2 regions of the Cryobacterium roopkundense genome follow, and region 2 is predicted to be linked to the other one. Evidence: predicted binding sites of a transcription regulator. Region 2 holds the regulator's gene; the other holds the start of a gene.

Region 1 (4,345 bases), 2.2 Mb from region 2:
TACCCCCCAATGGGAGTGCCCATGGAACAAACACCTGCGAAATGAGGCGCCACGGGCGTGGCTTCTGCACCCATGCCGGCGGTGCGAACGGATGCCGCGGCATCCGCTCTGAGACGAGGGCAACCTGGGCGCTCAACCGGGCTGCGGCGCGGCCTCTCGCCCCGAAGTGGACCTTCTCACTCGCCACCGCGCCCATTCCCAGCACGCGACCACGGTCACCACGGCGAGGAGCTGCGATGCCGGGCTGTGAGGATGCAGAACGATGAAGCTCGGCACAATCACCGCAACGCTCGCTTGGATGATGTACGAGTCGAGGCTGCGTTGGCCGATGAGCTCGATGGGCCGCACCACGGCGCGGGGAGTGACCGGCAGCACGATCTCGACGGCGGCGTACAGAAACGCGAGCGTGGCATACGCCACCGCAATTCGCAGAACGGTGACGTCGATCTTGTCGAAGAGCTCGGGGGCCAACCTCCCCGCCAGCAGCACCACGCCACCCACGGGAAGATAAGCGACTAGGAGCGCCCAGCGCCACCGGCGGAGGAAGTGATCCGCGCCCAGTCGCTCCCAGTGCCACCCGAGCACGAGTGCCGAGATGAACAGGAGCTGCCACATCGCCCAGTTAGCCCCGCGGGTTTCGCCGTCGAATGCCACGAACGATGTGTACTCGCGACAGGCGATGCCGAGACCATAAACGGCGCCGGATGCTGCCAGCACCTCGACCCACCGGCCACGCTTCAATAGCCAATACGCCCCCATGGCGAGGAGCAGGAACACCACGTAGAGCCGGAGCACGCTGCCGGCGGGTGGCGCCAGAGACATGGTGATTGCACTGAATGTGAGTTCGGCGAGGCCTCGCCCCTCTGTCGGCGGCACGTTCGCGTGCGTTCGGGTACCCAGCAGGAGCAGCGCTAGGCCGAGCAGCACGATGGCCGACTGGGCCAGGTAGATCAATGCCACCCGGGCCAGCGTTGCGCACTGGATGCGCCGCAGCTGCACACGATGAACGCTGCGGCTCTGCACTATCCCGAGCACGAGGCCGGAGAGCAGCACGAAGCCGGAGGCCCCGTCGAACTGCGGGAAGACGTGCGTGGCACGGGCGATGAGAGATCCCGCCGCGAGGTGCCCGGTGATCATGCTGACGATGCAGTACCCGCGGATGATGTCGAGTGCCGGTATGCGCGCGGATGCGCCCCTGGCAGTGTGATGCCGATCCCCCAGCGCATTTTTCCGCGCCAAATTGTGTTCCCCCATTTGGCGACCCTACCGCGTCGCGGTCGCGCGGCGGGGGCCACGTTCACGCGTCCCCCGCTCTCGCTGGTCGAGGCGCGACGAAGGAGCGATCGAGACCACGCGACCCGACTCTCAGACTCGGCTCACCCGATCTCGAGACACGCCGTAGACGGCGTTCCTCGACCAGCGGAAAGGGGCTGCGCCTCTCTCCGCGGGATGGCGGGGCTCAGAGTGCGTAGAGTTCCTTGCGCGCGGCATCCACTCCGGTCCACGAGACGTGCGACAGGTCGGGGTAGATCGTGTTGTGGTTGATGCCCTCTTCTGAATCGAGCAGGTCTCGGAGCCGCGCCTTCCAACCGGCGGGAATTCGAATCGACCAGCCGAGGGCTGGCCAGGACGTGTCGGGGTTGGCCTTCCGTTTCAGGAAGCCAATCGTGAGCATGCTCACGTCTTGCAGCTCGGCGGCGTTGAGCGCTTGGCCGTCGAGGTTCACGTTGAGGTCGCTATAGGACCGAGTCACGCCGCCCACCAGGAACCGACCGCGCTGCGCGCTCATGCGTGCATCGAGGGGCCGGTCCTCGACCAGTTTCACGGCCTGGGTCCACGTGGATGTCGATTGCTGCACACCGCGCGCATTGTTGGCCCACGGGAGTTCCGTGGGCTTTGACAGCGAGGTCTCGTCCTCGCCGGTGAGGGTGAGAATGAAATATCGTCCATCAGTGGCGTCGTTGCCTTCGACGGCGAAGTACAGGGCTTCCAACGGCCGGTCGCTGACATCAATCATGCGTGTGGGCGCTCCGTGATGCTGAAGCAGCATCAGGAGTTCACCCTGAGTCATGCCGCGGCCCAGGCCGCGGTTCTGCATCTCGAGGATCACCGACTTCTCCAACTGCGCCAGCATGCCCTCGGTGATGGTCTCATCGGTTTCGGCGCGCATGAAGCGATGCAGGGAGGCCGACAACCCGTATTTGTGGTTGCTCTGCCCCCGAAAGAGAAGCGGTGCTGCGGACGTCTGCTGCCGCATGGCAGTGGGCGTTGGCTGCTGGCCGGTGATGAATTTCTGCTCCGCTTGGAGCATCTCAAAGAACGCTTCGGGCTGCAGGTACGTGGCGGGATGCATCTTGTTCAGCTCGCGGGAGCTAAAGAGGGCCTCGGCAGTAATCGTCGTGCGTGGTGTCGACATGAATATCCTTTGCTGGCGGCTGTTCGTGATGAACAGCATCTGCTTCGCGCGCAGTCCCCCCGACCGCCCGCCCCATGGAGGTTCTCGTTCGTTCGGCGCCACGCACGCCTGACTCCATTCAAACGGTTTCAGGTCTGCGAAAGATGCTGAGCGGTCTCTTTTTGGGCCCCCACTTCGGGAGGAACCTTGCGGTAGAGGGCTTGGGCCTGCCTGGCGTGGAGGGCATGGCGCATCGGGCCCGAAATTGGAAGAAGAAAGGTTCTATTTTGAAGACAGTTAACATGAGTTATCCTCGCTTTTGTGTTCGAGTGGTGGGAGAATAGAGGCATGTCAACGATGCAGAAGTCAGGTTCCGAGGTGATCGCCCTACTGGAGAGGGCAGACGCCTCGGTAGCTGCTGCGTTGTCGGAGGTGAATTATCAGCAGTTCACGGGGGATGAGGCGCTGGCCGTGATGGCGGCGGTGGAGAAGCTGGGGCGCCGGGCAGACGGGGCCAGGGTGGCGTCGGCGACAGATGTGGCGGCGCGGGCCGATTCGGCCCTGGGCCACGAGTCCCTGGCGTACAAGAACGGATGTCGCGGTAAGTACGAGCTGATCACCGCCGTCACGAGGGTGTCGGGTTCGGAGGCGAAGCGGCGGATGCGGCTCGGCGGCTTGATCAGTGGGGCCGCGACCGCCGCGAGCGGGCTGCTCGGGCAGGAGATCCCGGTGCAGCACCCGGCCGTCGCAGAAGGGCTCGCGTCGGGAGAATTGGGGGTCGATGCGGCGGAGGTGATCGTGACGGCCCTCGAACCGCTGTCGCGGCGGGTTGCTCCGGAGGTTGTGGATCGGGTGGAGCGGGCGCTGGTGGCGTCGGCGACGGGAGCGATCACGCCCGAGACGGAGGGACTGCCGGGGGCGGGGATCGCATTCTCCGCCGACCTCATCCGGGCGCAGGCCCACGAATGGGAAGCCCGCCTCGACCCCGACGGCGCCGCCCCCAGTGACGATGCGACGGCGGCGAAGAGCACCGTCGGGTTCGGCCGGTTGAAGGCCGGGCTGTATCCGTTGCGGGGCGCGGTGACGCCGGAACTCAAGGGCATCATGGACGGTATCTTCAACACCTTCCTCTCCGCCCACGCCGCTCCCGCGTTCCCCAGCGAGGAACAGCAGGCACTGATCGAAGCCGGAGAACTGATTCCCGGGGCTGAAGAGTTCGACGACCCGCGCACCGGCGGTGAGAAGCGAGCGGACGTTCTCCGGGGGGTGTTCGAAGCTAAGGCGCGCGACGCGAAGACACCCACTATGGGAGGCGCGGCGCCGGTGGTGATGGTGCACGTGAACGCCAAAGACCTCAAGAGCGGGCAGGGTGTCGGGTGGGTCGACGGGGTCGAGGCGCCGATCTCACTGCGAAACGTGCGGCAGAAGATGTGCGCCGGCGGGTATCAGAACGTGATCATCGGGGAGAACGGGGAGGTACTGCGCCTCGGTGAGAAGAAGAGGTTCTTCACCCCCGCCCAGCGGCGGGCGATCGCCGCCCGCGACGGCGGATGCGTCATACCGGGGTGCACGGTAGCGGCGGCGTGGTGCGAAGTGCATCACATCATCCCGTGGCAACACCACGGAAAGACAGACATAGACAACGGAACTTTGCTCTGCTGGTACCACCACGCCACCATCGACACCTCCGGGTGGGAGATACGCATGGTGCGAGGCCGACCCGAGGTGCGAGGCCCCGTGCTGTGGGACCCCACCCGCACCTGGCGTCCCGCCGCCACCCACCGGGCCAATACGGCCAGCTCCGCATCGGGCTAGAAGTGTGCCCGGTGCAGGATTGCAGGGTTGGCTCACGCGGTCTCGAGACGCTCGTGCCTCGCTCCTCGACCAGCGGTAGGGGGCAGACATCAGACATCAGATCTCGCGATAGGGTTGCAGAACGGGTCGACACAG
Region 2 (4,345 bases):
GAGCAGGCGAATACCCGCGTCCCCGGACTTCTCCGGATGGAATTGGGTCGCCGACAGCGGCCCATTCTCGACGGCGGCCAGAAACGGCGCCCCGTGGTCCGCCCAGGTGAGGCAGGGCTGAGGAAAGGGCGGCTGCACGTCGAGCGTCCACGACTGCGCGGCGTAAGAGTGCACGAAATAGAAGCGTTCGTCTTCGATGCCGCTGAACAACCTTGAATCCGGGCCTGCGGCTACGGTGTTCCACCCCATGTGGGGCAGTACTGCGGCCGGAAGCTCCGTGACAGTTCCCGGCCATTCGCCGAGTCCCTCAGTGTCGATGCCGCGCTCGACGCCGCGCTCGAAGAGCACCTGCATGCCGACGCAGATTCCGAGCACTGCCCGCCCACCGGCCAGCCGTCGGTCGACGATCTCATCGCCGCGCACGCCCTTCAGAGCGCTCATGACCGCGCTGAAAGCACCGACGCCGGGAACGACGAGGCCGTGGGCTTCGAGTGCGATCCCGCGATCGTGCGTGAGGGTGACGTCGGCGCCGGCAAGCTCCAAGGCCTTCACTGCCGAGTGAACGTTGCCCGTTCCGTAGTCCAAGACGACGACGCGCGTCACAGAGCGCCCTTCGTCGAGGGGATCCCGGTCACGAGCGGGTCGAGCGCCTTGGCCAGCCGAAAGGCTCGAGCGAAGGCCTTGAACTCCGCTTCCGCGATGTGGTGCGGGTCTCGGCCGCCCAGCACGGTGACGTGCATGGTGAGGCCGGCGTTGAAAGCAATAGCCTCGAAGACGTGGCGCACCATGGATCCGGTGAAGTGTCCACCGATGAGGTGAAACTCAAAACCGGCAGGCTCGCCGGAGTGCACAAGGTAGGGCCGACCCGAAACGTCCACGACAGCCTGGGCAAGGGCTTCGTCCAGGGGAACGAGGGCATCTCCGTAGCGGGCAATGCCCGACTTGTCGCCGAGTGCCTGTTTGATGGCCCGGCCGAGCACAATACCGACGTCTTCCACCGTGTGGTGAACGTCGATGTCAGTGTCGCCGTGTGCCCTCACGGCGAGGTCCGTCAGGGAGTGCTTCGCGAAGGCCGTGAGCAGGTGATCGAAGAACGGCACAGTCGTATTGATGTCGCTCACCCCCGTACCGTCGAGGTTGAGCGACAGCTCGATGCTCGATTCACTGGTCTCGCGCTGCAGGTGGGCGTCGCGCGGCGCGGCCGCAGGTGAAGAAGAACTCATGTGCCTAGTTTATTCGGCTTCAGCCCCGGTCGCCCGACCGAGCCGTTCCAGTGCCTCCACGAAGGCGGTGGTCTCGGCTCGCGTGCCGGCCGTCACCCGGAGGTGACCGGGGATTCCAATGTCGCGGATGAGAATGCCCTCGGCGAGGAGCGCCTCAAAGGTGGCGTGCGGGTCGGCGACGCCACCGAAGAGAACGAAGTTACTGCCGCTCTCGTGCGGGGCGTACCCGAGTCGCGTCAGCTCCTGTACCAGGCGGTCGCGCTGTCCGCGGATGTCATCGACCATCGCGAGCATCTCGTCGGTGTGCGCGAGCGCGGCGTTCGCGGCCGCCTGGGTGAGGGCAGACAGGTGGTACGGCAGGCGCACCAGGCGCAGCGCATCCGTCACGGCCGGGTCCGCTGCGAGGTATCCCACGCGGGCCCCGGCAAAGGCGAACGCCTTGCTCATGGTGCGAGACACGAGCAGGCGCTCGCGCCCGGGGAGAAGGCTAAGGGCGCTCGGGGTGCCAACCGGGCCGAACTCGGCATAGGCCTCATCGACGACGACGATCCCGGTACTCGCCTCGTAGACGGCGGCAATCGTGTCGAGGGACAGCGGTGTGCCGGTGGGGTTGTTTGGAGAACACAGAAAGACGAGGTCGGGGTTGGTGCGGGTGACCCACGCGACGGCGGTGTCGGGCGACAACCGATAGTCGGCGTCTCGATCGCCCGCGACCCACTCGGTTCCGGTGCCGGAGGCGAGTATAGAGTACATCGAATACGTGGGTACGAACCCGAGCAGCGACCGGCCCGGACCCCCGAAAGCCTGCAACACCTGCTGAAGCACCTCATTGGATCCGTTGCCGGCCCATATATTATTCGCAGTGAGGCCATGCCCGAGGTAGCCGGCGAGCCGTTCGCGGAGTTCGGTGAATTCCCGGTCCGGATATCGGTTCACGGTCTGCACGGCCTGCGCAAGCGCACGCACGATATCCACGGCTACCGGCTCGGGAATCGGGTGGGTGTTCTCGTTCACGTTGAGCGCAACGGGCACGTGAAGTTGCGGGGCTCCGTAGGGAACCTGACCACGAAGGTCGTCGCGCAGGGGAAGATCGCTGAGAAGAGTCACTCTTCCATGCTAGAGCCGAAGCGCGGCACTAGTAGCCGGTTGGCAGCGCCAGACGCTGCCCCGGCTGCACGGAGTCGCCCGGCATCTGGTTGAGACTCATGATCTCGACGATGACATCGCGAGGGTCCTTGGACGGTGCGATGTTTTGGGCCACGTCCCACAGCGACTCCCCGGCAGCGACAGTGACGTACGTGAACGACACGAGCTCCGTCTGCAACGGGCCGGTTGCCGGGCCAGCACCAGCGGCGAACGCGCCGCCCCCATTGAGCGCCAACACTATAGCGGCGGCCACGACGGGCGCCGCCACGAGCGCCATGATGACGCCCCGTCCGCGGCGAGTCAGTCGAAGCTTTGTTGTGGTGAGAGTTGCACTCATGTCGAACCTCCAGGTGTTGGTCGTGCAGTTCCGTACCCGCCCCTCGGCCGGGAGGGCCGGGTACGAAACTATGTTCCGAATGTATCTTCGAATATTCGAACAATCAACCCTTTTCAAGACTTTTTCCATAAATTGATCGCGACATGATCGAATAGATGTTTGTCTAGGACGTTCAAACTGGATAAAGTTTCGATAGAGAAGATGTTCATTTCACACTTCACCAGACACCACCGACATTCCCGATCAACGGCCGAGATTTCAGGCCGCATCGGGACCGACTCGAGGAGCGACAACGTGACGACAGACACCAGCGGTTCCCGCGAAAAGGGCGGCACCAGACGCCGCAAAAGCCTGAGCGAGCGACAGCTCGCCATCCTCGACGTGATCCAGAGATCGGTCAGCCAGCGCGGGTACCCGCCGAGCATGCGCGAGATCGGGGATGCGGTCGGTCTCGCCTCGTTGTCGAGCGTGACCCACCAGCTCAACCAACTGGAGCTGAGCGGCTACCTCCGCCGCGATCCGAATCGTCCCCGCGCCCTTGAGGTGCTCATCGAGGTACCCCGTGCCGCCGAGGACCCGGCAGCGCGCGAGGGAGAGAGCTTCCACAGCCCGGTACAGGTCGGCGACGCGGCGATGGTTCCCCTCGTCGGTCGGATTGCCGCCGGCGTGCCCATCATGGCCGAGCAGCAGATCGACGAGATCTTTCCCCTTCCCCGCCAGCTCGTAGGCAAGGGCGAACTGTTCATGCTCAAAGTCATCGGTGAGTCCATGATCGACGCGGCAATCTGCGACGGTGACTGGGTGGTCATTCGCCAGCAAAAAACAGCGGAGAACGGCGAAATCGTGGCCGCAATGCTCGACGGCGAGGCGACCGTGAAGGTCTTCCGCCAGCGAGACGGGCACACGTGGCTACTTCCCCGCAACACGAATTTCGAGCCGATCGTCGGGGACTTCGCTGAAATCCTCGGCAAGGTTGTGGCGGTACTCCGTTCCGTCTGAGCCCCCCACAGGCGAGTTCAACTCGCATCGCTCCGACTGACCCACGAAAGGGGACTTGTTACATCCGGCTAACATCTCGGCTTTTCTTGGATTGAACTGGCTCGTTTGGCTTTCAGGTCACGTATGGTCGCTACTAGCCGTTGAACACTGAGCTTGCGTAGTCCGTGAACCGTGGCGTGCACATCGCACCATACCCCGGGGGAAGCATGACGGAGACAACCTCACCGAATAGTCCGACAGCGGATGGTCCGACAGCGGGTGGTCCGACAGCGGGTGGTCCGACAGCGGACCGTTCAGCCACCAGCGACGCCGAGTCGGCCAGGCCTGCTCACTATAAACGGTTCTATCTGTCGGTCACCACGAAGTTCGTGATCGCCGTCACCTTTGCAGTCCTGTGGACAAGCGTGGCCGTGTGGTTGTCTCAGCCCTGGATCAAAGACCTGACAGAGTCATTCGGAGCGCCCGTGGCGTGGATAATCGTGTCCCTCGTGGCCTATCTACCCGGGTACGTTGTCGCTCTGATGGCCATGTCTCTCATTCTCGATCGCCAGCCGCCCCTGCGTGTGCTGAATCCGACCAGCCCGCTCACGATCATCGTGGCCGCCCGCAACGAAATGACCGGGATCGCGGAGACCATGCG

Evidence for each region. Region 2 encodes LexA, which represses DNA repair genes until DNA is damaged. Its sites were predicted from a motif close to TCGAACANNTGTTCGA; they were not measured.
Region 1: BJ997_RS14755 (HNH endonuclease signature motif containing protein) is a predicted target of LexA. The motif match lies at 2,665-2,680, and genes of this name have one in related genera.

Annotation. Positions count from the first base shown of each region.
Region 1 covers NZ_JACHBQ010000001.1:3,158,054-3,162,398, forward strand. The annotation lists gene opgC (OpgC domain-containing protein) at 133-1,254, opposite strand; gene BJ997_RS14750 (FRG domain-containing protein) at 1,460-2,416, opposite strand; gene BJ997_RS14755 (HNH endonuclease signature motif containing protein) at 2,744-4,210, shown strand.
Region 2 covers NZ_JACHBQ010000001.1:963,330-967,674, reverse strand. The annotation lists gene hisH (imidazole glycerol phosphate synthase subunit HisH) at 1-603, opposite strand, end outside; gene hisB (imidazoleglycerol-phosphate dehydratase HisB) at 600-1,223, opposite strand; gene BJ997_RS04540 (histidinol-phosphate transaminase) at 1,233-2,330, opposite strand; gene BJ997_RS04535 (LysM peptidoglycan-binding domain-containing protein) at 2,359-2,706, opposite strand; gene lexA (transcriptional repressor LexA) at 3,001-3,705, shown strand; gene BJ997_RS04525 (glycosyltransferase family 2 protein) at 3,912-4,345, shown strand, end outside.